DNA from 4 places in the Sphingobacterium sp. lm-10 genome. Region 1 is predicted to be linked to each of the others. Evidence: riboswitches for the same ligand, from Rfam matches in the RefSeq annotation. Region 1 holds a riboswitch; each other region holds the start of a gene.
The links. Region 1 has a riboswitch for S-adenosylmethionine ahead of metF (methylenetetrahydrofolate reductase [NAD(P)H]). Riboswitches for the same ligand answer to the same signal wherever they lie in the genome.
Positions count from the first base shown of each region.

Region 2: another riboswitch for S-adenosylmethionine. It lies ahead of M8998_RS06015 (O-acetylhomoserine aminocarboxypropyltransferase/cysteine synthase family protein); the one in region 1 lies ahead of metF (methylenetetrahydrofolate reductase [NAD(P)H]).
Region 3: another riboswitch for S-adenosylmethionine. It lies ahead of M8998_RS02210 (5-oxoprolinase); the one in region 1 lies ahead of metF (methylenetetrahydrofolate reductase [NAD(P)H]).
Region 4: another riboswitch for S-adenosylmethionine. It lies ahead of metE (5-methyltetrahydropteroyltriglutamate--homocysteine S-methyltransferase); the one in region 1 lies ahead of metF (methylenetetrahydrofolate reductase [NAD(P)H]).

Region 1 covers NZ_JAMJWC010000002.1:404,071-411,999, reverse strand. The annotation lists gene M8998_RS11765 (beta-1,6-N-acetylglucosaminyltransferase) at 1-862, opposite strand, end outside; gene rfbB (dTDP-glucose 4,6-dehydratase) at 931-1,980, opposite strand; gene M8998_RS11755 (adenylyltransferase/cytidyltransferase family protein) at 2,014-2,478, opposite strand; gene M8998_RS11750 (nucleotide sugar dehydrogenase) at 2,626-3,918, opposite strand; gene M8998_RS11745 (adenylyltransferase/cytidyltransferase family protein) at 3,988-4,515, opposite strand; SAM riboswitch class I at 4,630-4,734, shown strand; gene metF (methylenetetrahydrofolate reductase [NAD(P)H]) at 4,795-5,751, shown strand; gene M8998_RS11735 (FAD/NAD(P)-binding protein) at 6,005-7,540, shown strand; gene M8998_RS11730 (AEC family transporter) at 7,527-7,929, shown strand, end outside.
Region 2 covers NZ_JAMJWC010000001.1:1,514,828-1,522,756, reverse strand. The annotation lists gene M8998_RS06040 (nitroreductase family protein) at 1-163, opposite strand, end outside; gene M8998_RS06035 (patatin-like phospholipase family protein) at 282-1,115, shown strand; gene M8998_RS06030 (alpha/beta fold hydrolase) at 1,105-1,872, opposite strand; tRNA gene M8998_RS06025 (tRNA-Arg) at 2,097-2,170, shown strand; gene M8998_RS06020 (homoserine dehydrogenase) at 2,314-3,492, opposite strand; gene M8998_RS06015 (O-acetylhomoserine aminocarboxypropyltransferase/cysteine synthase family protein) at 3,525-4,829, opposite strand; SAM riboswitch class I at 5,075-5,186, opposite strand; gene pckA (phosphoenolpyruvate carboxykinase (ATP)) at 5,575-7,125, shown strand; gene fbp (class 1 fructose-bisphosphatase) at 7,142-7,929, shown strand, end outside.
Region 3 covers NZ_JAMJWC010000001.1:579,271-587,199, forward strand. The annotation lists gene M8998_RS02195 (S9 family peptidase) at 1-702, shown strand, start outside; gene trxA (thioredoxin) at 746-1,039, opposite strand; gene M8998_RS02205 (DUF2891 domain-containing protein) at 1,264-2,397, shown strand; gene M8998_RS02210 (5-oxoprolinase) at 2,412-2,681, opposite strand; SAM-I-IV-variant riboswitch at 2,728-2,824, opposite strand; gene M8998_RS02215 (DUF72 domain-containing protein) at 2,862-3,740, opposite strand; gene guaA (glutamine-hydrolyzing GMP synthase) at 3,824-5,374, shown strand; gene M8998_RS02225 (ABC transporter substrate-binding protein) at 5,388-6,653, shown strand; gene M8998_RS02230 (RsmB/NOP family class I SAM-dependent RNA methyltransferase) at 6,662-7,834, shown strand; gene M8998_RS02235 (universal stress protein) at 7,838-7,929, opposite strand, start outside.
Region 4 covers NZ_JAMJWC010000002.1:602,979-610,907, forward strand. The annotation lists gene metE (5-methyltetrahydropteroyltriglutamate--homocysteine S-methyltransferase) at 1-1,234, opposite strand, end outside; SAM riboswitch class I at 1,307-1,423, opposite strand; gene M8998_RS12595 (response regulator transcription factor) at 1,490-2,179, opposite strand; gene M8998_RS12600 (sensor histidine kinase) at 2,206-4,083, opposite strand; gene pyk (pyruvate kinase) at 4,253-5,686, opposite strand; gene M8998_RS12610 (IPExxxVDY family protein) at 5,801-6,301, opposite strand; gene M8998_RS12615 (acyl carrier protein) at 6,586-6,822, shown strand; gene fabF (beta-ketoacyl-ACP synthase II) at 6,849-7,929, shown strand, end outside.

The sequences.
Region 1 (7,929 bases):
ACATCTGGCTTTCAATTTTCAGATGTTTCTTCAACAATCCCAATAATGGACTAGTTGGTATTTTGCGTATTTTTCTCGCAAAAATTGCGTTAGACAACCTTAGTTTCTCAAAATCTGTTTCATCTAAGAACGCCGGATCTCCGCCCCTTTTAGAACTCCAGTCAATAAACCTTAGATTGTCATTCACAATAGTGTGTTGATAAGGAGAGTCTTCCAGAAGAGTCTGAAACACGAATTCTTCCGAACAAAAAGTATATCGTAGCTTTTTAAGTCTATCGCTATCCAATTGATTTAATAAATAACCTAACACCTCTCGATTAAGACTCCAGTAGGTTGAACCGCCAAACTTTTTTTTAACTGAAAAATCCTTGCGTTTTATGTGAAATATTTTTTGAAGAAGCGTTAAAGCGTAGATCAGTCGAGCTCCAAATTTAGTTTTTGCATTAAAGAAGTCATAAAAATGATACCTTCGATATCTATCATGCCCCCCGCTAGAATCCCAGTTATAAAATGGAAAAGAGGTGGATTTAATAAAAGATTTTGATCTATCTAACTTCAAAATATATTGTGTCGTCTTAATGGGGAAGTCTTCTCCAGTAATTAGGTGGAAAAAATCGTTATCCTCATTTTTTAAGGCCTCCTCGATTAAACCCAAAATTACATAAAAGTGGTTTACACCACCCCAGTTTACTTCTAATTCAGCAGTAATGAATACGTTAGGTAGGTCAGCTAATTTCTCAAAGTTTATCCGACTTTTTCTGTCAAAATGAATGTAATAATTAAAACAACTACCCATAGTTTCAATGAGATCCACTATCGATTCTACGTCTTTGTAAGCGGTTATTAAAATAGCGTGCCTCATGTCCAAATTTGTTTGTCGATCGTTACAATTTACCTTGACTCGATGACCTCCCTATAATGTAGTTCCACTTAGGAATATTGATCCTTATAATACTTTTGGTAGTCACCAGAAGTTACATTACGTAACCACTCTTCATTGTTTAAGAACCAATCGATTGTTAAAGAAAGTCCTTGTTGAAAAGTAACGGATGGCACATAGCCTAACTCCTTATTTATTTTAGATGCATCTATGGCGTAACGCAAATCATGGCCTGGCCTATCTTTTACATACATAATTAGGTTTTCTGATGTGCCTTTTGTTCTGCGAAGCTTTTCATCCATTTGCGCACAAAGTTCCTTGACCAAATCAATGTTCTGCCATTCGTTGAAGCCACCTACATTGTAGGAATCACCATTTTTGCCTTTGTGATACACCAAGTCGATAGCCTTAGCATGGTCGATCACGAATAACCAATCACGTGTGTACTTACCATCACCATAGATAGGTAACGGCTTATTATTTAGAATATTGTGAATACATAACGGAATCAATTTCTCTGGAAAATGATTGGGCCCGTAGTTATTAGAGCAGTTCGTCAATATAATTGGCAAACCGTAGGTATCATGATAGGCACGAACGAAATGATCTGAAGCCGCTTTAGAAGCTGAATATGGGGAGTGCGGATCATATTTAGTGTCTTCTGTAAATAATCCCGTACTACCCAAAGCGCCAAAAACCTCATCAGTAGACACATGATGAAAACGTTTTCCTTCAAAATTATCTTTCCAAACCTCACGTGCGGCATTCAATAGGTTGACGGTACCAATGACGTTTGTCATGACGAAAGCCGACGGATCTGCGATCGAACGATCAACATGCGACTCAGCCGCCAAATGAATAATACCATCTGGTTGATATTCTTTAAATACCTCAAGAATATGATTAGCATCCGTAATGTCCGCTTTAACAAAGGTGTAGTTGGGTTTGCCCTGAATATCTTTCAGGTTCTCCAAATTACCTGCATACGTCAGTGCATCTAAGTTTACGATATGATAGTCGAGGTATTTATTGACAAACTCTCTTACCACGTGGGAACCGATAAATCCGGCTCCGCCGGTAATCAATATTGTTTTATTCATATCGATTGTTAGATAAAATTATGATAGCAAGGTTTATTTATTATTTTTAGCTGCTTCTCTTTCAGCAACAATTCTTCTTAATCCAGAACTAGAGAATCGGTGATCGCGGCTATTGAAATACAGCTCGATGCCTTTTTGTTCACAATATTCACGACCGGTGAAATTTTTCTCTGCATATTCATCTCCCACAATACGCACATCCAGCTTAAATGATTTCAAGATATCTTCCAAATCCTGCTCAGTCGAATAAGGCACTATTTCATCTACATACTCACATCCTCTTAATTGTATGTACCGTTCTACGACTGTTTGTGTAGGCGCATTCTTTTCGGGGCGATCCAGTGTTGGATCCATCTGCAAACCGCAGATCAAATAGTCGCACTGCCTTTTAGCTTCAGCCAACATCATGATATGCCCAGCGTGCAATAAGTCGAAAGTAGAAAAGGTAATGCCGACTCGTGGCCCAGGATTGTAATCTTTATTCTTATTTTTTTCCATAGTGTATTGTACGTATAATTTCGCTTAGTTAAACTATTAATTTTTTAGTGAGCCTTTCATATGAATGTTAAGAAAGTGGATGAATAGTCACATTCGCACTGCGCCTTTACATCAAAAAATATGCCACCGGCTATCTAGAAACCCCAATTATAGCCTCGCGTCGACGACTTCGCGAGCGATAACGCCCTTAATATCAAAAACAACGACGCGCTCTTTACAAAATCCAGTCAAATCCAACCTCAAAAACTCTTGATGTGCAACCGCCAATATAATGGCGTCATAACCTCCAAACTGTAGTGCCTCATCTATTGATTTCAACCTCAACCCATACTCATGCTGCACCTCTGCAACACTCGCCCAAGGATCTACAATATCTGCTTTCACCCCATAGTCCTCTAACGCGGCATGAAGATCCTTCACCTTGGTATTGCGGATATCTGGACAATTTTCTTTAAAAGTGACACCGAGTATTAAAGCATTCGCACCCTTAACAGCGATATCCTTTCTGATCATTAGCTTTACCACTTTGGAGGCAATGAATTCTGCGACAGAGTCATTAACCCGTCTACCAGAGAGAATAACATTTGGATGATAGCCCAACTGAACCGCTTTATGTGCTAAATAATAGGGATCTACCGAGATACAGTGCCCACCAACCAAGCCAGGTTTGTAGGGAAGAAAATTAAACTTCGTCCCAGCGGCAGCTAATACATCTTGTGTATCAATACCCACCCGATCAAAGATTAAAGCGAGTTCATTGACAAAAGAAATATTCACATCACGTTGCGCATTTTCAATTGCTTTGGAAGCCTCCGCCACCTTAATGCTAGGAGCTTTGTGCGTACCCGCGTGAATAATGATTCGATACAACTGATCTATCTCTTCCGCTATAGCCGAAGTAGATCCAGAGGTGACTTTTTTTATGGTAGTCAACGTGTTTACCTTGTCCCCAGGATTGATCCGTTCTGGAGAATATCCTGCAAAAAAATCTTCGTTAAATATCAATCCAGATTCCCGCTCTAGAATCGGCACGCAGTCCTCTTCTGTACAGCCTGGGTACACCGTGGATTCGTAGATTACGATGTCGCCTTTTTTCAACACCTTTCCTATCATGCGCGTTGCATGACGCAAAGGTCTTAGATCAGGCGCATTGAATTCATCGATTGGCGTAGGAACGGTGACAATGTAGATAGAGCAACCGCGAAGATCTTCCACTGCAAAGGATGCTGTATAGCCCTTTTGCCCTTCTGTATCCACAATAAGTTGAAGCGCTGATCGTAGCATCTCAGGATTTGCTTCTTTAGTACGATCGATCTCCTGGTTCAGTTCGCTAACGCGCGCTTCATCAATATCAAACCCTACTACTTGCGTGTGGGAAGCAAACGCCAATGCCAGGGGCAACCCGACGTATCCTTGTCCGATAACGGCTATCTTCTTCATTCTCCACGAAAGTACTAAATAGTCTGATAATTCAGAAAATTGAAAATCCGTAATGTGATCCTTATTCTATTACGGGTTCATTTCTCGTTCCATCTTCTGTGCCTCTTTTTCGGCAACAATCCTCCGCAAACCAGAGCTGGAAAACCGATGATCTCTGCTATTGTAATAAAGCTCAATGCCCTTCTGTTCGCAGTATTCTCTTCCTGTAAAGTTTTTCTCCTGGTATTCATCCCCCACAATACGCACATCTAACTTAAAGGATCGTAAGATATCTTCCAAATCTTGCTCTGTAGAATAGGGGACAATTTCATCTACATATTGGCACCCTCGAAGTTGTATGTATCGCTCTACTACAGTTTGTGTAGGCGCATTCTTCTCCGGCCGGTCTAACGTAGGGTCCATCTGTAAACCGCAGATCAGGTAATCACATTGTCGTTTGGCTTCTGCCAACATCATGATATGCCCGGCATGCAACAAGTCGAATGTGGAGAAGGTAATGCCAATGCGTGGGCCAGGATTGTAATCGGAGGGATTGTTATTTTCCATGTTGATACGAGATAGTATGTTTGTATCCACAAGGATAATTGATTTTTTCATTATCCTATGTACATCTAACGATAACAGCCGTGGACAAAAGGTGGACAAATTTTGATCATCAATTAAAATCATTCTGCATTTTGTTATCCCACACGCTTTTCCCATATTTGTGATTGCTTATAGAGAAAGGCTGAGGGATTAGACCCGCGGACGCCTTAGCAACCTGACGCATGTCAAGGTGCTACAATCTACCCTCCATAGTGAAGGGAATGATAAGCGGCCATAGGCATATGTCGGCACCATTTCTCTGCAAGCCTTCCATTCAAGAAACACATACGTATGAAGATCATTGATCATATCAAGAATGCACAAGGAAAAACGCTGTTTTCTTTCGAGTTGTTGCCTCCCGCAAAAGGCCAGGGAATTCAAAACATATTTCAGACGATGGATGAGTTGATGGAATTCAAACCTCCCTTTATCGACGTCACATACCATCGGGAAGATTACTTATACAAACAACATCCAAACGGGTTATTGGAGCGTGTATCTTATCGTAAACGGCCGGGTACGGTGGCCATTTGTGCAGCTATCATGAATAAGTATAAGGTAGATGCGGTGCCACACTTGATTTGCGGCGGATTTACCAAAGAGGAAACAGAGAACGCCTTGATTGATCTTGATTTCCTTGGCATAGATAATGTGCTAGTACTTCGGGGCGACGCACGGAAGGGCGATGCCGATTTTATCCCTACCGAAGGTGGGCATGCTTATGCCACAGACCTATTGAAACAGGTTCGGGATATGAATGAAGGAAAATACTTACATGAGGATATCACCACTTCTTCAAAAACCGATTTTTGCATAGGGGTAGCAGGGTATCCAGAGAAGCATTTTGAAGCTCCAAATTCGCAAACAGACTTTAAATGGTTGAAGAAAAAGGTGGATATGGGAGCCGAATTTATTGTAACACAGATGTTCTTCAACGTTGAGCGCTATAAAGAGTTTGTTACCAAATGTCGTGAGCATGGTATCCACGTGCCTATTATCCCTGGTTTAAAGCCATTAACTACAAAAAAACAACTCATCACGCTACCCCGTATATTTCACTTGGATATACCAGAGGAGTTATCTGAGGCTGTCGATAGCTGCAAGAACAATGCAGAGGTGCGGAAGATAGGTGAAGAATGGTTAGTACAGCAGTGCCGCGAACTCATCGCTTTCGGTGCACCAGTGCTCCACTTTTATACGATGAGTAATCCAGGTCCTACCAAAAATATTGTCCAGCAACTTGCTTAGGCATTTTACGCTTAGTGTAAAAGGAGACTTTTCTAAAAAAGACATTTAAGACCGAAAAAATACATCATTGCGAGGTAGCATAACGTTCGAGCTTTCGTTTTTTGACCTTCCCTTAGTTGGGAAATGGAGCATTAAAACAACACAATGCTTTCAATAACAATTACTTAAATTAAATAAAGCACGAAGACTTTGGCATACGTAACAAATACATCACTGGTAAACAATCATTCGTGATCCCTGTTTACTTAACTGTATGGTCAAACATCTACCTAAAACAATAGCCATCGTAGGATCGGGAGCAAGCGGCGTAGCCTGCTTCATACAACTGGTACAAAAACACATCACGAAAGGAAACCCGTTTCCACTCTCTATTACTCTATTTGAGAAACGGAAAGAATTCGGCGATGGACTGGCATTTGGCACGGAACAACAAGGTCATTTGTTAAATACGAAAGCAGGACTTATGGGTATTTTTCCAAAAGAGCGCATGCATTTCGTACAATGGATGCATCAAAATAGTGATAAAATTGGAGAAACATATCCTCAGGTAAGTACACATCCAGACAGCTATCCGCCGCGTATGCTGTATGGAAATTATGTACAGGCCATGTTGGATAAATACAAAGCATGGGGACTTAAAGCGGGTATCGACATCCAGACAAGACCCACCGAGGCAGTTTCAGCCGATATTACTCCAGAAAATACAGTAATGCTTCATACAGCAGACCAGCGTAAGGTAGCGTTTGACTATGTCATTCTGGCAACGGGTAATCCACAGTCTGCTACTTTTGCGAAGCTAAAATCCAGTGATAACTTTTTCTGCTCGCCTTGGCCAACCAGCCGATTATTGAAAAAAATAAAAGATAAGCAGGCTCGAGTGAGTATTGTAGGAAGCAGCCTTACAGCTATTGACGCACTGATTACACTGGTAGACAACGGGCATGAAGGGCCGATTCAATTTTTCTCCTTGACCGGCTTATTACCTCGTGTACAGACACCGTCGGAAATCCCATATGAACGCAAGGTGCTGACACTGTCCAACATACGCAGTATCATCCGAGAGCAGCAACGAACGTTGCGTATCATCGATCTGATCAGACTTTTTCGATCGGAGGTAGAAAGCGCTTTGGAGAGACCCGTAGACTGGGCCAACGAAGACCGCATTAATAAAGATCAGTTAGCACTGCTAGAAAAGGATATTCAAGAAGCTACTGGAGAAGGAAATATTTTTCAAACAATACTCTATTCGCTTCGAGAAGATTCCTATAGCATTTGGCGCTTATTGCCTCCCGATCAGAAACAGCTTTTTGGCAAATGGGTAAAACCTCATTTCGACATCAACCGACACGCTATTCCTTTAGAAAATGCGATTAAAATCCGCAACATTCTTCGCTCTGGTCAGCTAGAAATCATCGGACATACGGGCGATATCATATGGAGTAAAGACAGATTTATTTTAAAAAAGGAAGATGGCACGCAATACGAAGCAGATTATGTCATCAACGCCTCGGGCCCATCCAGTGATATTGAAAAGATGCAAGACCAGCCCATATTGCCGGACTTACTATCCAAAAAATATATTGAGCAGCATCCTATTGCCGGTGTTTTGGTCGATTTGAATACCATGCGGGTTTGGACCTCCGCGCGGAAGGAGTTGTCGCCATTTTATGTGATTGGCCACCAGCTGGCCGGGTCGCAGTTAGACATTAATTCTTTGTGGTTTAATGTAGAACAGGCTGATCTATTGACAGACGATTTACTTTTACAACTCGGGCATGGATATCATTAACGAATTAGCGACGCGTGTCCTTCCGCTTTATGGTTTCATTTTGATCGGCTGGTTTGCCCATGTCAAATGGAATTTGAAGAGCAAGTGGATTTCTAAAGTTCTGCTGTTTGCACTAATTCCTATCCTAATTATAGAAAACCTCCTGAAAGCTGATTTAGCCGAAACAGCCGTATCAGGTTCGATTATTTTTATTCTGGCACTCGCGATGAACATTCCAGCGATAATTGCAAAACGAAGCTTTGCTAATGATTATGATGGAAGTCTATTAAAAGGTTCTTTTTCGTACTATAATATTGGCTGGTTTGGTATACCGATTGTGATGGCGCTATTTGGCGAAGAGCAGATGCCCCTGATTATCTCCGCTTATGTAGGTAATGCACTGTATGGAG
Region 2 (7,929 bases), on a different contig from region 1:
ATTCTGTGTTAGCTATTTCAATAACACGGAAAGGTTGTAGGCCTGAAGAAGTAGGAGCGAGCCGGGCCGCTTCTACTATATAATCTACTTTATCTTGTGACACTGCCGTGCCATTCATCTTTTTGGTGGCGTATCGCCAGTTTAGTTGCTCGTGAAGATTCATATCTTTTAGTTTTGAATAACGCTACAAATTTACGGCCAATAAATGATGTTTAAACATGTAATTTTTCTTTGTACATAAATATGACAATTTATATTTTGATTAAAATCACTTATTTTAGATGATGAGCATTTTCAAAAGCAAGCGAAAGGTTTCTCTCGTATTGGGAAGCGGCGGGGCACGAGGTCTAGTGCAGATTGGCGTTATTAAAATGTTGCTTGAAAAGGGCTATATCATCGATGAAATTATAGGATGCTCCATCGGATCCTTGATTGGTGCTGCCTATGCACAAGGAAAACTAGATGACTTAGAGGAGTGGTTGAAAGGGGTGACCCGTATGAAAGTATTCCAATTAATGGATTTTTCTAATCCGTGGTTTGGTATTTTAAAAGGAACAAAAGCCCTAGACTCTCTGAAATTGGTATTTCCCGACATCGCGATTGAAGATCTGCCTATACGTTATGTGGCCATTGCGACTGATCTTACGAATGAATGTGAAGTGGTGTTTGATAAGGGAAGTGTCTACGACGCCATACGTGCATCCATTGCGATCCCTGCCGTATTTACTGGTGTAGATTCTGAAGGTCGTTACCTGGTAGATGGAGGTGTGCTCAATCCTCTACCCATCAATTATGTTAAAAAAAAGAGGCGAAATATCGTTGTGGTAGTCAATCTCGACGGACGTCCTAATCCTGAATTTGGTGCTGTGGCGTCTGGTGGCAAGTATACCTCGGTAACCGTGTTGCAAGAGGCATACTTTGCTATGCGTCGGCGCATGAGCCAGTTATCTATCGATATGCACTCGCCAGATTATGTGATTACAGTGCCACATAATACGGCTGGAATCTGGGATTATCACCGCACCCTGGATCTAGTCGAAAAAGGCATGCAGTGGACCGATCTTTTGCTTCCTGATGTGAGTTCAAAGCGCGATAAAGCAGGTGTCAAATTGTAGTTCCGCTCGGAAGACGATTTAGATAGGCTGATAATGCAGCGTTAAATGCAGCTGGGTTTTCCAGATTTGGGAGATGTCCAGATCCTTCTATACTTACGAATTCTGACTGCGGTATATGATCCTTCATCTCGAGCATAAGCGTTTCGGGTGTTATTTTATCGTGCTGACCACGAACTAATAAAGTCGGGATGGTAATGTTAGGAAGTAAATCGGATGTATCAGTACGCGATGCCAACGCCAAAAGTGTGGCACATATACTCGTGAGGCTGTTTCGTCGAATACTACTTTTTATAAGCTCAACGGCTTCTAGATTTTCTTCCGCCCGCGGCTTGGCAAAGATGTTTTCGATAAATCCGATGGCAAAAGGACGGCGACCATGCGTTAATACCGCCTGTATAGAGTCAAATCTTTTTTGCTTTGCTATTTTATCGTCCGCCTTGCTGTGTGTGTCACTCAAAATTAATCCGGAAAAAAGCGTAGGCGCCAATTCATACGCGCGCAGAGCTATATACCCACCCATCGAAATACCGCATAGAATCACCTGTTTCATTTCCATTTTTTTAATAAATGCGATGAGGTCTTTAGCAAACAAGTCGATGGATAAGAAGCCATGTCCGGATGTGGTGTTTCCATGTCCACGAATATCTAACGCTATTCCTGTCGTCGAATCATCTAATGCCTCCAGCTGCGCTTTCCACATATTCTTATTAAACGGAAATCCATGCAGAAAAAGAATTGTCCTATGTTCTTTTTGCACCGCTTTTTTTATAAAAAAAGAGATACTAATATCACCAATTCTGATTTTATTGCTTTTAATTCGCTCGGCCATATGCTAGTGTGCTATGTAAATGTTTTGTTTTCAGTTAAATAGGGTTTAAGCCCTGTTTTTCTGTCCTTAAAGTTTAGAAAAAGTTTGCAATAATCGAAAAAGTAACGATATTTGCCTCACCAAAAACGGTATACACCGATTGGTAAAAGACTGCGCTCATAGCTTAATTGGATAGAGCACCTGACTACGGATCAGGAGGTTAGGGGTTCGACTCCCTTTGAGCGCACTTTTTTATTTCCCTGCTATCTTTTCCGCTTTATTTCTCGAAACAAATCTTCGCTTTTTAGCTTTTCGGAGTCGTATTTATGCAAAGAAAAATTCCTGTACTACTCCAGCAAACATACTAGAGCAGCACAAGAATACATATTATTATGCTAATTCTGCCAGAAAGTAGCCGTCGCGGTGAATCAATTCACGGTGAGCAATGATTTGTTGTAGGTTGATCTTTCCGATCACATATTTAAAATCTTGTCCGTAGAAGCGTTCGGAGATACTATTGAAGCCCAGTGTTTCCAGAATTTCTTCGTCCTGATAGCGTAAGTAAACGTTCAATTCGTAATCGGTAGAATAGGTAACCTGCTGAGATTTTGAGTGTTTTTTAAACTCATAACGATAACCATATCGAAGTGCCGTGATATCAGATAACACCGCCGATCCGGTTGGATGACCGCCTGCACCTTTTCCGAAGAAAAACTGCTCGTCTGCAAAAGCAGCTTTTACCACCACACCATTATTTTCATTCTCCACACCGTATAGTAGGTTGTCTTTGCTAACGAACTTCGGCAATACATATAAGATAATCTTACCATCTACCTCTTTTGCCAATGGAATCAGCTTGATTTTGTAGTTTTTCTCACGTGCATAGGTAATATCTGCTAAGCCAAGCTTATTGATTCCCAAATTGAGAATATCTTCTGGTTTGACATAGATGCCGTAAGCGTGATTGGCAACGATTGCCAGCTTGTACTTAGGGTCGTAGCCTCCCACATCCAATGTGGGATCCGTTTCTGCAAAGCCCAATTCCTGTGCTTTCTTTAGCGCGCTATCGTAATCTTGATTTTCGTTAAAGATCTTCGATAAAATATAATTGGAAGAACCATTGAAAATTCCGCTTACGCTATGCAGGAGCTCATTGTCATAATATTCCTCCAGGTTGCGAATGATTGGAATCGATCCACATACCGCACCTTCGTAAAGTAACGATTTGCCGGTTTCTTCCTGTATAGTCGCTAATTCTTCCAAATGGGTTGCGATCATCTTTTTATTGGCAGATACCACATTTTTACCAGCATACAATGCGCGTTTTGTGATTTCAAAAGCAGCATCGGCATCATCAATAAGTTCCAGTATCGTATTTATTTCTGGATCATTCAACACGCTGTCTGCATCGGTCGTAAAAAGGTGTTCAGGAAGCGATCGTTGTTTCGTTGGGTTTTTAATGACAAATTTCTTTATTTCTAGATTTAGATCTTTGGTTTTGATAATGTCGTACAGTCCTTGGCCAACTACTCCAAATCCAAACATCCCAATCGTTAATTTTTCACTCATTTTATATCAAATTGTTTTTTAGTTACGCAAATTTATAGTGCTTCAAAAGCTTGTTCCAGATCAGCTTTGATGTCGTCAATATGTTCGATTCCTACAGATAATCGAAGGACACCTGGGTATACGCCAGAGCGTTGTTGTTCTGCCGTACTTAGCTGTTGGTGTGTGGTTGTAGCAGGGTGTATGATGACCGTTTTCGCATCGCCAACATTCGCCAGATGACTGACCAATTCTAAAGCATTGATAAACTCGTTGGCTTTGGTACTACCTCCGCGAATAGTAAAAGACAATACCGCGCCATAGCCATTTTTTAAATACTTTTGGGCGGCATCATGATAGGGATGGCTCTTCAGTCCGGGATAACTTACAGATTCTACCTGTGCATGGTTTTCAAGCCATTGGGCAATTTCCAGCGCATTATCCACATGCCGCTGTACGCGCAATGAAAGTGTTTCCAATCCCTGTGTCAGCAAGAAAGAATTGAAAGGGGAGAGGGCAGGGCCGAAGTCACGCAATCCCTCTACGCGCGCCCGGATGGCAAACTGTATATTGCCAAAGTTGCTATTTTCTCCAAACACTTCCGAGAAGATTAGCCCATGATAACCCTCGGATGGCTCAGAAAATTGCTTGAACTTACCATTACCCCAATTGTAATTGCCACCATCGATAATCACGCCACCAATGGTCGTGCCGTGGCCGCCGATCCACTTCGTGGCTGACTCCACTACAATGTGAGCACCATATTCTAAAGGCTTGAAAAGATAACCGCCTGCACCAAAGGTATTGTCTACCACAATAGGAAGGTCATGTTTTTTGGATAGGGCAGAAAGACGTTCGAAGTCAGGAATGCTATATGCGGGGTTTCCGATGGTTTCTACATAAAGCGCTTTGGTACGGTCATCAATTAATTTCTCAAATTCGTCTGGATCACCCTGGTCTGCAAAGCGTACTTCAATGCCTAGCCTTTTAAAGGCAACTTTAAATTGATTGAATGTGCCGCCATAGAGATGGGAGCTCGCCACAAAATTATCTCCGCTTTCTAGGATATTATTCAGTGCGATAAATTGGGCTGCTTGGCCGGAAGAAACCGCCACTGCCGCTAAGCCACCTTCCAGCGCTGCTATTCTCTTTTCAAAGACATCCGTTGTCGGATTCATAATCCGAGTGTAAATATTTCCAAACTCCTTCAATGCAAAAAGGTTGGCGCCATGTTCTGCGTTGTTAAAAACGTAAGATGAGGTTTGATATATCGGGAGTGCGCGTGCCCCAGTAGTGGGATCGGCTTCCTGTCCTGCATGTATTTGCAGGGTTTCAAATTGTAACGGTTTTTTGTAGGCCATAGTAACTTAATTATTGTGGAACATAAAATCAGGATTAGTCTGTACGAAAGGAAAGAGTCGTTTATAGGTTGCGGTAGGCCAAATCGATGTACAGGTCATCGCTTAAGACTAATCACAAAAAACGACTATCGCATTCGTGAGTGGCAAGCAACCAATTGCAGCCAATGACAAATCGCTGTAGAAATTAAGTGTGGACGATCTTCCGAAGAAGGGAATAAGTTGATTTTTTCGTTCATCTGTTCTATTATTTATATACTCCAAAACATGGTTTTGGACAGGAATTGGCACCTTTTCAACGCTCTGTTGTTGGTTGCCAGCGGGTCATCGAGCCAGTCTCTCGCCGCTTCTTTATAAATCAAGACCTGATCGCTTTGGTGTAGGTGTTGATTTGTATTATCGAATGATATACATAGCAAATATAGGGTTTTTGTACAGCCATGCAAATATATGATCAAATCTTTTTGGAAATGTTTCCTAGCTGAGATACTATTAAAGTTGGTTAATCAAGTGTATTGGGAGTTGTTTATCCGCATCTCCAACTCCTTTTGTTTAGTGCCTTGAAGATGAATATTGTTGTTAAAATAGGCTAAAATGTTTTAGCATTTAAATTATTTTAATCATCAATTTAATTAGTTGATATACAGGTTTTTATCCATGTGTATTTGCTACAATAAGCGTTTTTATAATTTCCCGACAATTGGTTTATGGTTAATTTTGTTTCATAAAATCAAACGAATAAACTGTAATGCAAAAAATTCTTCAAGACTACCAAATTGAACTTGCTTTAGAGCCTAAAGGTGAGGTGTTTAGTGAGTTAACACCCGCCGAATTAATTGAGCATGCCATTTTGAATAAGGAAGCGACACTTTCTGCTTCCGGTGCGCTGAATATTATGACAGGAACTTTTACAGGACGCTCTCCTCGTGATCGCTATCTGGTGCGTGATGAAGTCACGGAGGATACGGTGCATTGGAATGATACCAATCAACCCGTCAATCCGAGTGTATTTGAGGCACTTGAACAACAAGTGAAAGTTTATTTAGATTCTTGCAAATCACTTTATACACGCACGGCAAATATCGCAACGTATGCTAAATATAGCAGGAGAATTCACTTTGCGACGGAGCTGGCTGCACAAGATTTGTTTATCAGTAATATGTTCCTTCCTAAGCAAGAAGTGGAACAGCAAAAGGATTGGACGGTGTGGGTGGCATCTCTATTAAAAATCGAAAATTATGAGGAACTGGGTCTTCGAGCATCGAATGCGGTGGTGCTTGATTTTACCCGGCGTAAAGTGCTAATCATTGGAACGGCATATACAGGAGAAATCAAAAAGAGCATGTTTTCTATGATGAATTTTGTGTTGCCACAAGATCATGGTGTCTTTCCAATGCATTGCTCGGCTAATACAGGTAAAAATGGAGAAACAGCCTTGTTTTTCGGTTTATCTGGCACAGGGAAAACCACCTTGTCTGCAGATCACGATCGTTATCTGATTGGTGATGATGAGCATGGTTGGTCGGACGAAGGAATCTTCAATTTAGAGGGAGGTTGTTACGCCAAATGCATCAACCTAAAAGTCGAAAGCGAACCCGATATATTTGGTGCTGTGCGGTTTGGGGCATTAACAGAAAATATGCTTTACATGCCAGAAAGTCGCTATCTGGATTACGAAAATAGCGCTGTCACAGAAAATATACGGGTGTCATACCCTATCAATTACATACCACATGTGGTAAAGATCAATCACTCCGCTTCGCCAAAGCACATATTTTTTCTGACGGCAGATGCTTTTGGCGTGTTGCCGCCATTATCCAAGCTTACGGTGGAGCAATCGATGTATTACTTTCTAAATGGATACACCGCGAAAGTGGCGGGTACCGAGGTAGGAATTGCAGAGCCCGTGGCTACCTTTTCCGCTTGTTTTGGTCAAGCATTCTTGCCGCTACATGCAAGGCGCTATGCTGAAATGTTGCGTGATCGATTGCAACAGGATTCTTCTACACAAGTTTGGTTAGTAAATACAGGCTGGATAGGAGGGCCATATGGTGTGGGACGCCGTATCCCGCTATATCACACACGTGCTATGATCCGTGCCGCGATGTCAGGTGCATTGAAAGATGAGCATTATGTACAGCACCCGGTTTTTGATCTTTCGATGCCAACCGCTTGTCCACTCGTGCCAGATACCATTTTGAATCCTCAATCTCTTTGGCAAGATGCGGAAAGCTACACGCACAAAGCACAGGAATTAAAAGACCTGTTTGAAAAAAACTATCAGAAATACACCTACTAAATCGGCGCGATCTTACATTATGGAATTTAAAACCTTAGGGCAGTTCATCATTGAAAAGCAGGAAGAGTTTCCGTTTGCCAAGGGAGAGCTTTCCCGTTTGCTACGGGATATTGGTATTGCTGCGAAAGTGGTAAATAGGGAGGTCAATAAAGCCGGGCTTGCTGAAATTCTTGGTCCTTACGGACAGTTCAATGTACAGGGCGAAGAACAGCAGAAGTTGGATGTATTAGCCGACAAGGAGTTTATCTCAGCGCTGAAGCGCGGTGGAGAATGTTGCTACATTGCTTCCGAAGAACATGAAGAGGGGTTGGATCTATCATCGGAGGGTAAATACATTGTATGTATTGACCCCCTCGATGGATCTTCCAATATTGATGTCAACATTTCGATAGGAACAATATTCTCTATTTATCGTCGTAAATCTTCGTCGGGCCGCGTATCCGAAGAAGATGTATTACAGCAAGGTGTGCATCAAGTGGCTGCCGGCTATGTACTGTATGGCTCATCGACGATGTTAGTGTACACTACTGGTCATGGAGTAAACGGTTTTACATTAGACCCCAGTATTGGCGAATTTTGCTTGTCACACCCGATGATGCGTATTCCCGAAAATGGCAATACCTATTCGATTAATCAAGGTAACTTTATCAACTTCCCGCCTGCGATAAAAGAGTATGTCAAAATGTGCCAGGAGGAGAATTTGGAATCTGGTCGTCCGTACTCGCTACGGTATATCGGGTCTCTAGTCGCAGACCTACACCGTACAATACTCAAAGGTGGTATCTTTATGTATCCTGAAAGTGT
Region 3 (7,929 bases), on a different contig from region 1:
GATCCACAGAAAAAATACCCGGTTATTGAGTATATCTATGCCGGTCCGCACAGTGCCTTCGTGCCGAAGTCTTTTTTTGCGAATCCTTCCGGCATGCACGAGCTGGCGGAGTTGGGCTTTATTGTCGTACAGATTGATGGCATGGGTACCTCGCACCGTTCAAAAGCATTTCATGATGTGGCTTGGAAAAATTTAAAAGACGCAGGCTTTCCAGATCGCATCGCCTGGATGAAAGCAGCGGCAGCGCAATATGACTATATGGATTTAGAACGCGTAGGTATTTACGGGACGTCAGCGGGTGGACAATCGTCTACCGCAGGCTTACTTTTTCATCCCGAATTCTACAAAGTGGGTGTCTCATCCTGCGGATGTCACGACAATCGGATGGACAAAATTTGGTGGAATGAGCAGTGGATGGGCTGGCCTGTGGGGCCAGAGTACATTGCCTGTTCGAATGTAGAAAACGCCCATCTTTTGGAAGGAAAGCTGTTATTAATCGTAGGAGAACTGGACGACAATGTAGATCCATCGTCCACGTACCAGTTAGTGGATCAGTTAATCAAGCATGGCAAAGATCATGATTTTATTATGGTGCCTGGTATGGGGCACTCATCGGGAGGTGATTTTGGTGAACGCAAACGTCGCGACTTCTTCGTCAAACACCTATTACAGGTGGATCCGCCAACCTGGAATAGGAGCTAATAAAAGTCGATATTTATTGCGAAACGGATCCTCCTGTCTCCAATTATTTGTTTTCATTGATCAGTCGTTCCAGCTCATTCGCAGGAACGACACCAGATTGGCGCCAACGAACAGTTCCTTTTTTAAAAATAATGAGCGTAGGCACGCCTTGTACTTGATACGCCGCCGCTGCGGTTGGATTTTTGTCTACATCTATTTTGATAATATTGGCTTCGTCACCGACACGTTGCTTTAATTCTTCTAAGATGGGCGGCATCATTTTACATGGCCCACACCATTCGGCAAAGAAGTCTACTAATACGGGCTTATCACTGTTTATTATTTCCTGAAATGTCATATTGTTATTTGTATCGTCCTATTAAAAAATATAAATCTGCCAAATAGCGTGCCGTAAAGGTTATTGGTTTCAACTATAACATTCGATTTATCATCGTTTATTAAGGTGTCATAGTTGCTAAATAGATACTATCCATTAAAGTAAAATATTGAGTAGGCCTTTCTGTACACATCACTGAATTTACTATCTTTAGTGTTTCATTATTTATATTATAGATTTAATACATGATCATACGTGATACAATAGGTAAGTTCGCTTTCTTAATCTTGTTCCTATTTGCCAGTAGCTTTTTGTTTTCCTGCCAGAATAACCAAACTAACGACAAAAAAGCAGTCGCGACTGAAAAGCCAACTCCAAAATTTGCTTTGAGCCAACAGCAGGCGAAGACTATTTTTGATATGCCGGTCCATTGTATTACGGTAGAATACCCCAATAAATTGGGGCAGTCTTTAGGAGGCGATGCTGATCTTAAACCACCGCGTGCATTGCGACCTATTTTTTACGGATGTTTTGATTGGCACTCATCGGTACATGGCTATTGGTCTATCATCAAATTGATGAAATCTTTCGATAACCTGGATCAAGACGGTGCGGTGCGTAGCACATTGAATGCGCTAATCACGGATGAGAACGCGGCTATTGAGAAGGCTTTCTTTGAAGATAAAAACAACCTCTCATTTGAGCGTACTTATGGTTGGGCTTGGTTATTTAAGTTGCAGGAAGAGTTGGTAACATGGGACGATGCCGATGCCCAGCGATGGAGCAGATCTTTGCAACCCATGGTCGATCTTCTGCGAGGTAAGTTGTTGGATTACTTGCCTAAGTTAGTTTATCCCATCCGTAGTGGAAAGCATGACAATACCGCTTTTGGTCTGTCATTGATGTACGATTACGCATTGACGGTTGAAGACGAAGCATTAGCCGATATTATTGCAGAACATGCTACTCGCCTATATAAAGAGGATAAAAACTGTGACTTTTCTTATGAGCCGAGTGGTTCAGACTTTCTTTCGCCTTGTCTGGAGGAAGCCTATCTGATGAGCAAAGTTTTAGATAGAGAAGCATATGAAACCTGGCTTCATGCCTTTCTGCCGCAAATGTATGAAGCTGATTTTCAGTTGAAACCTGCTATTGTGAAAGATCGCACCGACGGTCAGCTAGTCCACCTAGATGGCCTAAACTATAGTCGTGCAGCCTGTCTGTATGGCATTGCGCATCAAGTTCCGGCGTTAGCACATCTGCGTACAATCGCCGATGAGCACATGGCTTTTTCTTTACCAAACCTTACCAAGGAAGACGATTACATGGGCTCACACTGGTTAGGAACTTTTGCACTTTATGCCATTACGCATCAATAAACACGGGTTCATAACTAACAGGCAAGCGGAATTAAGGTGTTGTCGTCACCCAACTCAACGGGTACTAGCTGAATAGTGGTAAACCCATCGTCGTGAGATACGATGCGCGACAGATCTACGCCTTTACGCGCAAGACTGTTCAATACGGCAGTTCTAAAAGCTGCTTTTTGTGTACCCCAGGATTTGTTTCGGACGAGATCGTTATTCAAGTTAACGAGCTCCTTGACGGAATAGTGGTGAAAATTTTGAACCAAATGCTGGTACAGTTCGTTTGGAGTTTGCATACAATACAATTATTAAAGGTGAAACCATCAATCGTATTCAGAACGGCAATATAATCTGTTTTGGAATGAATCCCGTATTATAAAAACCACCGCGGTTCTGCGAACTCGGTTGGTATTGCGTCAGGCAATTCTGAATACTCTACAAACTTAGTAGAGTATTCGTTAATCTCCAAATAAACTTTAAAATAATTTGTCAGCATTCGGTAATTTCAAATTCAAGTCAAAGGATTTATTTATCAGTTTGATGAAATGATCTGCTAGCATGGGGGATTCGACTTCCATGTTCTGGTGGATAAAGAAATACAGTTTCTGTAATCCAGCCTTTCTCCATTCGCGGATGCGTTTCACCCAATCTTCTAAGCGTGTGTAATCAGAAGGAGCGTTGGCGCCCACATAACGCACAAAAGCAATTGGTGTAGTTAGTCGCATGTGCAATAAATCCCTACGTCCGGCGGTATCGGTGATGATATTGGTCTTTTCTGTTTTCTCCAACAAGGAATAATAGCGCGCAGCAACCTCTTGATCACTAAACCAAGCTTCATTACGCACTTCTATCGCTAAAGGATATCCCGCGGGGAAGTTTTTCAGAAATGACTCCAATCGTTCAAAATCTTTGGGCTTAAAGTTATCGTGCATTTGTAAAAAAGCCATTCCCAACTTATCTTCAAATAGCACGGTGGCATCTACAAAGGTTTCTACTTTTTCATCGGTATTAAGCAAGCGGCCATAATGACTAATAGATTGAGGAATTTTAGGGAAAAATTTAAAATCCTTTCCGGTCTTGTCTTTCCAGGTTTGCACCTGATCCTTGGAGGGAGAGTTATAGAATGTCGCGTTTAATTCAATAGAATTGAATTTCGTAGCATAGTACGCGAGTTCATCTTTAGTGCCGCGCGGGTAAAATCCTTTGAGCTCTTTTTTATTCCATTTGGCACAGCCAACAAATACCTCAAACGGCGCGTCTGATTGATGCGCTTTCAGTAGTTCCAGCGTTGCTGATGGCGTATTGGGAAGGGAGAAATCAATAGATGATGGGTCTGTAACGCTGCCAAATTTCATATCTGCTTATTAAGAAAAGTGTAAATGCTAAGGTAAGAAGATTTCGCCGTGTAAAACTCATCCTGAATATGTAACTTTGCGCCATGTCAGAAAAAATTATTATCCTCGATTTTGGGTCACAATATACGCAGTTGATCGCGCGTCGTGTGCGCGAATTGAATGTTTACTGTGAAATTCATCCATTTAATAACATCCCTACCTTCGATGAAACAGTTAAAGGTATCATTTTTTCAGGTAGTCCATACTCTGTGCGTCAGGAAGATGCACCGCAAGTAGACTACGCTGCTATGATGCGGGATTACCCCGTGCTGGGCGTTTGTTATGGCGCTCAATATCTGGCACAGCATTCTGGGGGAGAGGTTTTGCCTTCCGAGATTAGAGAATACGGAAGAGCAAATTTATTATATGTTGATCAGGAGAATCCATTGTTGACTGGCATTCCTACACAATCACAGGTGTGGATGTCGCATGGAGATACCATTAAAGAAGTGCCCTCTACGTTTCGCGTGATCGCAAGTACCGACAAGGTACGCGTAGCAGCTTACCATATCGAAGGTACTCGTACGTACGGAATTCAGTTTCATCCGGAGGTAACGCATAGTACCGACGGACAGGTATTGGTGAAAAACTTTGTCGTGAATATCTGTGGTTGTACACAAGACTGGACAGCAGATGCCTTCGTAGAAATGACTATAGCCGACTTGAAAGCACAATTGGGCAACGATCACGTCATCATGGCTTTATCTGGCGGAGTGGATTCTACCGTAGCAGCCGTATTGCTGCACCAAGCTATTGGAGATAAGCTGCACTGTTTTTTCGTGGATCACGGTTTATTACGTAAGAATGAGTACCAGCAAGTGTTGGATTCTTACGAGCATATGGGGCTTAATATCAAAGGCGTAAACGCCAAAGAACAATTTTACAGCAAATTAGCTGGTGTTTCAGACCCGGAGCAAAAGCGTAAAATTATCGGTGCATCGTTCATCGATGTATTTGATGATGCTGCGAAACAAATTCAGGCAGAATTGCCGGATGGTGTAGAGGCGAAGTGGCTTGGGCAGGGTACTATTTATCCGGACGTTATTGAGTCTATCTCCGTAAATGGACCTTCGGCAACCATCAAATCACACCATAATGTGGGTGGATTACCAGATTATATGAAGCTGAATGTCATTGAACCGTTAAGAACGTTGTTCAAGGATGAAGTAAGGCGTGTTGGAAAGACGCTGGAAGTAGATCCTACTATCTTAGGCAGACATCCATTTCCAGGTCCTGGTTTCGGTATTCGTATTTTGGGCGATGTAACTGCTGAAAAGGTACGAATTTTGCAAGAAGCAGATGACATCTACATTCGTAATCTTCGTGAGTCAGGATGGTACGATAAAATCTGGCAGGCAGGCACCATTTTCTTGCCAGTACAATCGGTAGGAGTGATGGGCGATGAGCGCACCTACGAACATGTAGTCGCATTACGTGCAGTAGGTTCTCTAGATGGGATGACTGCCGATTGGATTCATCTACCGTATGATCTTTTGGCTAAGATATCCAATGAGATCATCAACCATGTGAAAGGCATCAACCGCGTGGTGTACGATATCAGTTCAAAACCGCCCGCAACGATAGAGTGGGAATAAAATAAAGAAAAAAATGAAGTGTACTTATCTAATAGGTTTTTTTGCCGCGCTGATAGCGGTATCATCTTGTTCGCCTAAGACGACTACAGGGGTTTTACGTTCGCCTGGTCAGAAAACAGGTCGTGTGGATGGTACGCGAGATCAAGCGGAAGCTGTTCGTGAAGATAAGTCACGTGATCTCGAAGAGCCTGTTTCGGAGAAAGCAAAATTGTATGCTGGCGGTACGATTGCCTTGATTCTACCTTTTCAACTGGATAGGGTAGCTTCCAGCGCGGTCTCGGAAGAGGATGTAAAACGCTCCGCGCTGGCATTAGATTTCTATCAGGGATTTCAGATGGGTTTACAGCAAATCGCAAAATCCAATAAGCGCGTTGAACTGCAAGTACTGGATTCTCGCGATAATGCAGGGCACAACGCCAATTTGGCAAGATCTCAGGAAGTTAAGGATGCCATGCTTATTGTAGGGCCCATTTATCCGGCAGAGATCAAATCGTTTAGTGCTGCAATGATGAATTCCAATAATCGCGTGTTGCAGGTCAATCCTTTGGCAGCGACTATGCCGACAGAGTTTAACCTTCCCAATTTGGTGTCGGTAACGCCTCCCATCAGTATTCACATGCGTGCGGTATCTGCCGAGTTGGCAAAAAACTATAAAAATGGCGATGTTGTTGTCATTTATAATTCTGCAAATAGCGATCATCAACAGTTTATCCAAGGATTTCCCGATGATATCAAAGAACGACTTCCTTATGCGGAGGTTTTATCGGTGTCATCCCCATCTGAACTGAACGAAAGATTGACTTCAGGCGTGGTGTACCATATTATCAGCGGTACTACGGATAGAAATCAGCTGAAGGCGATGTTGAATGTAATGGACGAACGATCGCTGTCTGACAATATGGAATTCCGTCTTTATGGACATCCACTTTGGAGTCGGGTAGATTTCAGCTCATACAGTAACTTTACGTTCTATCGTCCGGTAATCACCTCGGAAAGTCATTTGAATCCATTGTCGAACGCAACACGCAGCTTTCAATCTGCGTACAAAAATGCTTACGGTATAGAACCATCCGATCATGCCTACAAAGGTTTCGACTCGGGAACTTATTTTGGTAATCTATTGCAGAAATACGGCAACGATTACGCGGAGTATATCAATAAAGAAACTTTTGACGGATTGTATAGCAGCTATAAATTCAATCGTAACGATCGTTGGGGCTATGTAAATTTTGGCGTTAGTCTGATGGAGTATCGCTTTGGTAAATTCCAAGCCCGCTAAAAGATACTATGCTGGAGAAACGGGTAATGCATCAAATCCGGAACGCGATCAAAGTGCTGGAAAATTATCGATACGGCGAACCACTGTCCCGGTTTTTGACAAAATTCTACAAGTCGAATCGGCAAATGGGGTCTACGGACAGACGTATTACCTCTCGTTTATGTTATAATTATTTTCGTTTAGGCGCTGCTTTTACTGATCTGGATATAGAAGAGAAGTTGGTCGTTGCCGAATTCTTGTGCGAACAAAAAAGTGATGTGGTATCGGTCAAATATCCCGCTTGGAATACAGAGATCGCCAAGCCAGTGGAAGAAAAGATCGCATTGGTGGAAGAACGGTACGGCAAATTTCTGCAAGACGTCTTCCGGGTATTATCTGATGTCTCTTCCGAAGTGAATACAGCGATTTTCATTCCCAGTCTATTCATCCAACCAAAGCTATTTATTCGGGTAAAGAGAGCTAACCTCAGCCAAGTATTGCGTGTACTGCAACAAGCAGAAGTGCCGCATGAGCACGTGAACGGGCAGACAATCGCATTTCCGAATGGCTTTAATGTAGCCGGTATCCGCGAAATTGCAGGTATGTACGAGGTACAGGATCTATCATCGCAACGTACGCAATCGTTGCTCCATCTACAAGCCGGAGAAGCCTGGTGGGATTGCTGTGCTGCATCTGGTGGCAAATCTCTGATGATGTTGGATCAATGTCCAGGTATCAAGCTGTTGGTGTCCGATATTCGCCTGACCATCTTGCGTAATTTGCAAGAACGTTTTGAGCAGGCGGGCATTAGTAATTCAGATTACAGGCAAAAGATCTTAGACCTGTCGCAACCGGTAATCCACCTGATGGAAGGAGAGCAGTTTGATGGAATCCTTGTCGATGCCCCGTGCACCGGATCAGGTACTTGGGGGCGCACACCGGAGATGATGATGCAGTTTGATGCAAAATCACTATCCCGTTTTTCTCATTTACAACGCGATATTATAAGAAATGTCCTCCCATTTTTAAAATCAGGAGGACAATTACTATATATTACCTGTTCGGTGTTTGCTGATGAAAATGAAGTCGTTACATCTTATGTGAAACAGAATTATGGCTTGCAATTAATCCATGAAGAGTACCTATTAGGTTACGGAGAACAAGCGGATTCGATGTATATTGCTCGTTTTCAAAAAAACTAAATCTTATTCTTCGTCAGAGTGACCTGGTACAACCAATACCGGACAAGTGGATTTACGAATGACGGATTCTGCAACACTTCCCGAGAGGAAATGAT
Region 4 (7,929 bases), 200 kb from region 1:
TACGTGTTTTTACCTCTGGTTTGTGGATCAATGGAGAAGTACGACGGCTTTCTGCGGCCGCTTTGTTGCTTTCGAAACGTTTTTCTGTCTCTGCATCTACCTCCCCGTCAGCCAATACAGCTAGGTCTTTTACTTCTGCTAATTTCTGCTTAGCGAATGCTAGCCAATTTTTAACCTCGGCAGGAAGAGATTCTTCGTTTTTCTCATTGTCCAAGTCAAATGGTACATGCAATAAAGAAGACGCTGGTGCTATCCAAACACGGTCTTTCCCTAATGTATCTACTGCTTGTTGGATTTTGCCTAATGATTTTTCGTAATCATTTTTCCAAATATTACGGCCTTCTACCACACCTAATGAAAGAGTTAGAGAAGCAGGAACTTTTGCCAAGATGGTATCCAATTGATCTTCACCGCGTACCAAGTCGATATGTAAGGCGTGTACTGGAAGGTTCAACGCCAAATCTTCATTATCTTTTAACGCTTCAAAATACGTTGTTGCGATCAGTTTGGTGTCGCCCGCTGCGGCATTTAATTTCTCAAATACCATTTTATACAAACCTTTTACTTTTTCGTCGATATCCAACGCCAGGTACGGCTCATCAATTTGGATATATTGTGCACCAGCCGCCGCCAATTTGGAAACGATCTCTTCGTATACTGGCAATAAACGCTCGATTAGATCGATACGATCAAAACCCTCTTCTTTTTCTTTTCCTAATAAAAGGTAGGTGATGGGGCCAATTAATACTGGCTTCGTTTCAATGCCTAATGACTTCGCCTCGTTGTATTCTTTTAAGAATTTTTCAGAAGTTAATTTGAATTCCTGATTTTTGGTGAATTCGGGAACCATGTAATGGTAGTTGGTGTCGAACCATTTCGTCATTTCCATGGCCGTCACATCAACACCTTCTGCCTGGAAACCTCTTGCTAACGCAAAATATAGATCTAAACTGTATTCTCCGTCAATCTTATTTAAAAGCGATTGATAGCGCGCAGGCACTGCTCCGATCGTAAGGGATAAATCCAATACTTGATCATAAAAGGAAAAATCATTGGACGGGATTAAGGTAAAGCCATTCTCCTGTTGTAATTTCCAGTTAGCTTCACGAATGCTTTTTGCTGTATTTAGAAGTTCCTCTTGGGTGATTTTTTTAGCCCAGTAAGCTTCATTCGCCTTTTTCAATTCGCGGAATGGTCCTACTCTTGGATAACCTAAGTTGTTTGTCGTTAACATAGTTTTATTTCTCTAATTTTTTTCGGATGTAATACTTTGCTATTAGAGAATGGCACCAGAAACAGTGACTTCAGCTTATCTTTCTCTTATTGTTCCCGTACAGGGTAAGAGTAGAATGTAGCACCTTGTCCAAGTGACAGGTTGCCAAGGCTTCAACGGGTCTATTCCCTCTGCCTTTCTCTATAAGCATCACAAACTTAGATAACAAAAGTATAAAATCCAAATTTCTAGAGAAAAGAGGACGCAAATAATCAGCTAGCTGACCAAAAGCTTGTATCCTTTGCCATGCACATTTACGATTTCCACATTCGGATCTTCTTTAAGATATTTCCGAAGCTTACTCAGGAATACATCCATGCTTCTACCGGTGAAATAGTTGTCGTCATGCCAGATCTTCACCAACGCTTCTTCGCGCGTCAACACATCATTCTTCTTGAGACAAAGCAGACGCAACAGTTCGGCCTCCTTAGTAGATAACTTCTGCTGCTGCCCCTTATAGGAGATCACTTGACTGGTATAATCAAAGAAATAACCACCAATCTCAAACTTGTCTGGTGTTTCATCATCTTTATCGCGAGACGAACGTTTAAGCAGGGCGTTGATGCGCAACAACAGCTCTTCTACACGAAACGGCTTCGTAATATAGTCATCACCACCCAATTCAAATGCTTGGGTTTTGTCTTCCATCATTCCTTTGGCTGTGGCAAAGATAATTGGCACTGTTTGATCCACTTTGCGCACATCTTTCCCCAAAGAGAAGCCGTCTTTTTTTGGCATCATAACATCGAAAATGCACAGATCAAATTCATCCTTGCGGAATGCTTCCAATGCTTCCATGCCATCCTTGCACAGTACGACATCAAATTTACCCTTGAGTTCGAGGTAATCTTTCAAGAGATCGCCAAGATTGGGATCGTCTTCTGCTAGTAGTATTTTTTGAGACATAAATTTGTTTTAATGTATATTAATAATCAAGCTCTGCTTGTGCTATCGGTACTGTGGAGTGGTAAAGTCACCTCAAATTGTGTGCCTTTATCTCGTTCGCTTTTTACAGAGATCTTGCCATTGAGGATCTTGATGATGTTATTGACATAACTTAGCCCCAACCCGAAGCCTTTTACATTGTGAATATTCCCTGTTGGTATTCGGTAAAATTGATCAAATATTTTTTCCTGATGATCCTTCGACATCCCGACTCCTTTATCTGCAACGGATAAGGTTATGCTGTTTTTGGTGCTGTAGGTACGAACGGTTATGTCCGGAGTGTCTTTGCTATATTTAATGGCATTGTCTAGTAAATTGAACATCACATTAGAAAGATGCAGCTCATCACCAATCACCACATCGTGCGTAGCGGATAAGTCCACCTGTAAGTTTCCGCCAGCTTTCTCCAATTGCAGGTGCATGCTTTCCAGCACGTCAGACATAAGCGCGTTAATAGGTACTTTAGTACGCTCGATATTCAGGTTTTCTTTCTCAAGGCGTGCTATGTTCAATACACGCTCAATATGTGAACCTAACCGTATATTCTCATCATAGATGATATTAGCCAACTTATTGACCCGGTTTTCGTTGGAGGCAATTTCTTTGTCTCGAAGCGATTCGCTCGCAATCATGATCGTAGCCACCGGTGTTTTGAACTCGTGCGTCATGTTGTTGATGAAGTCTGTCTTCATCTCCGATATTTTCTTCTGCCTAAAAATGATCGTGAGTGTGTAGGCAAAGCAGCCAACTAGTAACGACAATAAAGCGAGCACGGCAATCACCATAAAACTCATGTTCCCGGCAATATGGCTCTCTTTGTATGGGAAGTATATAGACAATAAACCGGGAGATTTTCCTTGATCGCCTTGGAACAAAGCAGTGCTGTATTCCATAGCATCTGTCAAACGTACCGGGTCTTCTAAATGCGAACCAGCCTGAATGATAAGCGCAGCACTAGGGTTGGGTCTGATCTGCATCAAAAAAGGAGACACGATCCCGCGAATGTGTAATTCTTCCTCCAAATAACTCATAGCCAAGTCTGCATTAATCCTTTCTTTCAACGGGCGCTTCGACATAGCGATGCTCGCTGTAATATCTTCGATAACTTTACTGTCTTTACCCCCTAAGATGGCTACGGTATCATAGAGGTTAGTGGCTACAGAGAGTTTTCTGAAATTCAGGTTTTTCAGTTCTTGTTCTACTTCTTGTAAGCGTATTAGAGTAGATTTATCCTCGGTAGGAGGCAAGGTAGCCCAGGCAAATGAGTGCACTTGGAGTGTAGCATCATTCACAATAGGAATGATGAAGCGTGTGCTGTCATCTCGAGCAGAAATTTCGGAAACACGTTTACTGGCGCCTACCACCGTAGATATAGTGGGTAAAGTAGGGTCTTGAATATCGTAGCTTTTCTCAATAGAAAAAGTAATCAGTTGGTGATAATCCTTCCTTCGTACATACGTTTCGAAGAATGCGTTACTGACGTAGGCCGCATTTGGAAAATTTCTTTTTAGGTCTTCTTCTTCGTTTCTATAGCGATCTCGCGCATCGAAGTTTTTCACCCTAAGCTTATTGATCTCATCTTGCAAGGCAATTTGTTCTGCCAGAATAACTTCTTTTTCCCGCTGAAGCTTTTGATCTTTAGCAAATTTTACCTGATTTAATTTTGCTTGTTTTCTAGTGAATTCATATACCTCATGGCGCTCTATTTTGTTGGCCACTACTGATAGCGAGGCGTTTACGCTCTCGTCAAAGATTTGAGATTTCTGAATATAGGATTGGCGAATGAAGTAGTACTGCATGGCCATCACACCGAGTAGCGCGATAGACATAAACCAGATAATTAAGGTAATACTTCTCTTCTTCATATGTGCAAAAATAATTAGGCAAATGCGGTCTACAGGGACTTTAACACAATTTAACAGCCCTTTGCCCTATAGGTTGTCTGCTTCTCGATGGGCATTAAACCAAGACAGTCACCAAGGAGAACCTTGGTGACTGTCTAAATATAGGGTTTTAAAACGCTAAAGTGTCAGATTACTGCACTTCAGAAACACGAATCGTATTCGTTCTACCTTTAGCGTGCAATGGTGTAGAAGCTGTGTTAATCACTATTTGGCCTGGGTTCACCAATTTGTGCATCTTCAATAATTCATTTACATCTTGAATGGTACCGTCTGTACTTTCGAATTTATCGTAGATAAATGTCTGCACACCCCATACCAAGCTTAGCATAGTCAATAGTTTTTTATTACCAGTAAACACATAAATATCTGCATTCGGGCGGTAACTTGCGATTTCTAGTGCAGTATATCCGGATGATGTCATAGCTACAATAGCAGAAGCATTTGTCTTCTCAGCCAAGAAAACAGAACTACTACAGATCGCATCGGCTACCTTGGTGATGTTTACTGATTCGCCATTTTCTTTCTCGCTGTAATAGGGGTAAGAAGTGGATTCTACGTGTGTAATGATTTTCGCCATGGTCTCGATAACGATCTCTGGAAATTCACCCACAGAAGTTTCTCCACTAAGCATCACAGCATCTGCACCATCCAACACAGAATTAGCCACGTCATTTACCTCGGCACGCGTAGGACGTGGAGTAGTAGTCATTGTTTCCAACATTTGGGTAGCGATGATCACTGGCTTAGAAAGGTCGCGACATTTTTGTACAATGATTTTTTGCAATCCGGGTACTTCCTCCATTGGAAGCTCAACCCCCAAGTCACCACGTGCTACCATAATCGCATCCGTTTCTGCAATGATAGCATCGATATTCTCGATCGCCTCTGGTTTCTCGATTTTAGCGATGATTTTTGCCTGAGAGCCTTTTTTAGCAATGATTTCTTTACACTGCACGATATCTTCTGCCGAACGGACAAACGACATCGCGATCCAGTCTGCACCGTGATCCAAAGCAAAATCCAAGTTATCTAGATCTTCTTCGGTAAGCGATGGAATAGAAACTTTTGTGTTAGGAAGGTTTACGCCTTTACGAGAAGTCAATATGCCTCCATGTACTACAGTACAGGTAACAGTATCTTTACGGTTGGTAGAGATGACACGAAGTTGAAGTTTACCATCATCTAGCAAGATAACCTCGTTTTCCTTCACATCGTTAGGGAAATTTTGGTAGGTGATATAGATGCTGCTCTCGTCGCCGATTTTCTCGTGCGTTGTAATTTCTACACGGCTGCCATTCACCAAGATAGCACCACCTTCTTTCATTTTTCCGATCCGGATTTTTGGACCTTGTAAATCCGCAAGGATGCCAACATTGTATGGATTTTCCTGATTTATCTCATTAATCGTTTTGATTACTTTCAGGTGATCTTCTTGAGCACCGTGAGAAAAGTTAAGACGGCATACATCGACACCCTTAGCAATCAAACGAGTCAAAACTTCTTTATTGGCTGAAGCGGGGCCGATTGTCGCAACAATCTTGGTCCGCTTTTTGAGCTTTTCCATTTACTTTATATTTATGTTTCTTTAAATCAATTCTTGTAATATAGTGGTGGTAATTAGGGAAATGCCTTTCTGCCAATCACTATGTAAGTGTACCAATTACACTTTAATAAATCGCTAAAATATCAGATTTTCTTTGGATTTCAATACTATTGGGTCGATTTCTTTTGCTAGAAGTATATCTGCGACACTCTTTAAGCTTTCGATTAATATTTTTAAATCGTCTTGATCGATAAAGTGTTTAATCAGGATAAAGTAGTCAAAATTGGGTGCCTCAGATATAAGCAGACCACCTTCTTCACTACGATTGCTGATCAAGTAATACTCGTGATCGTACGTAGCATTGACATACCGGAAAGTCGTGAAATGTTGAGTTGTTGCCGCCTTGCCACGCTTTTGTTCATAGATAATGTGGTAGTCCATTTCATTCCGAGACTTATCTTTTGGGATACCCTTATGATCAATGTAGTCTTCTTTTCCGTGGGTAAGCTGTAGGTTGGTGTGTTTATTTACAAAATGGCAAAGGCGATAATCCCGAAGAGAGGAACTAATGCCTATCAGCACAAAATCCAACTCGAGATCAAAATCTGTTTCCAGCTTAAAAGTAATTTTACTCACACGCGATCGGCTGTTGTTGCAGAGGCAAAGTTAGTGTTTTCGGATAGAACCCCTTTCGTGATGTAGGTTTAAATTTATATTATTTGATTGTTTAGGCAATTTAAAGTTGCGAAGTCGTGTAATAATGCCTAATATTGGTTGTATATAGTCTGTGAAAGGTACTTCTGCAAAACAACAGCGCAGCTGATTTGTTCTTTATTTGTATTTCTCAAAATCGCAGTTTGATTTTTGAGTAAATTTATTTTTCTTTGCACAGATTTATTAAACAATTAAATTAGAGAATCATGTCAGATATCGCATCAAGAGTAAAAGCTATTATCGTTGAAAAATTAGGTGTTGATGAAAATGAAGTTACACCTGAAGCTTCTTTCACTAACGATTTAGGTGCAGACTCACTTGACACTGTTGAGTTGATCATGGAATTTGAAAAAGAATTCAACGTTGCTATTCCAGACGATCAAGCAGAAAACATCAGTACAGTTGGTCAAGCTATCACTTATTTAGAGAAAAACGTTAACTAACATTTGTATTAGGCCAAGCATAATTAATGGAGCTTAAAAGAGTAGTTGTTACAGGATTAGGCGCACTTACACCTATTGGCAATACCGTCTCAGAGTACTGGGATGGTTTGATAAATGGTGTAAGTGGCGCTGCTCCTATTACGCATTTCGATGCATCAAAGTTCAAGACCCAGTTTGCTTGTGAAGTAAAGGGCTTCGATCCGCATGAATTTATGGATCGGAAAGAGGCACGTAAAGTAGATCCGTTTGTGCAATATGCTATTGCTTCTACGGATGAAGCGGTCAAAGATGCAAATCTTGATTTTGAAAATTTAAACAGAAATCGAATTGGCGTAATCTGGGGATCAGGTATAGGCGGACTTACAACTTTCACGGAAGAAGTAGTTAACTATTCCAAAGGAGATGGTACACCGCGATTCAATCCCTTCTTTATTCCAAAGATGTTGGTAGATATCGCGCCTGGTCATATCTCTATGCGGTACGGCTTGCGGGGTCCTAATTTCTCTGCGGTTTCCGCTTGTGCTTCATCAACGAATGCCCTAATTGACGCGTTTACGTATATTCGAATGGGTAGAGCGGATGTGATTATTACAGGTGGTTCGGAGGCGACTGTGAACGAAGCGGGTATCGGTGGTTTTAACGCCATGCATGCTTTATCCACACGCAACGATGATCCTTCAACGGCTTCACGCCCGTTCGATAAAGATCGTGATGGCTTTGTGTCAGGAGAGGGTTCTGGAGCAATCATTTTAGAAAGCTTAGAGCACGCTTTGGCTCGTGGAGCCAAGATCTATGCGGAAGTAGTAGGTGGCGGCATGAGTGCCGATGCATACCATATTACCGCTTCTCATCCAGAAGGACTAGGCGCTAAATTGGCCATGACTATGGCGGTAGAAGACGCACAGATGGAATTTTCGGATATTGATTATATCAACGTACATGGTACTTCTACACCGGTAGGTGATATCAGCGAAACGAAAGCGATTGTAGACCTGTTCGGTGAACATGCGTATAACTTGAACATCAGTTCGACGAAGTCAATGACAGGTCATTTGCTCGGTGCTGCAGGTGCGGTAGAGACAATTGCTTCTATCCTGGCTGTAAAGA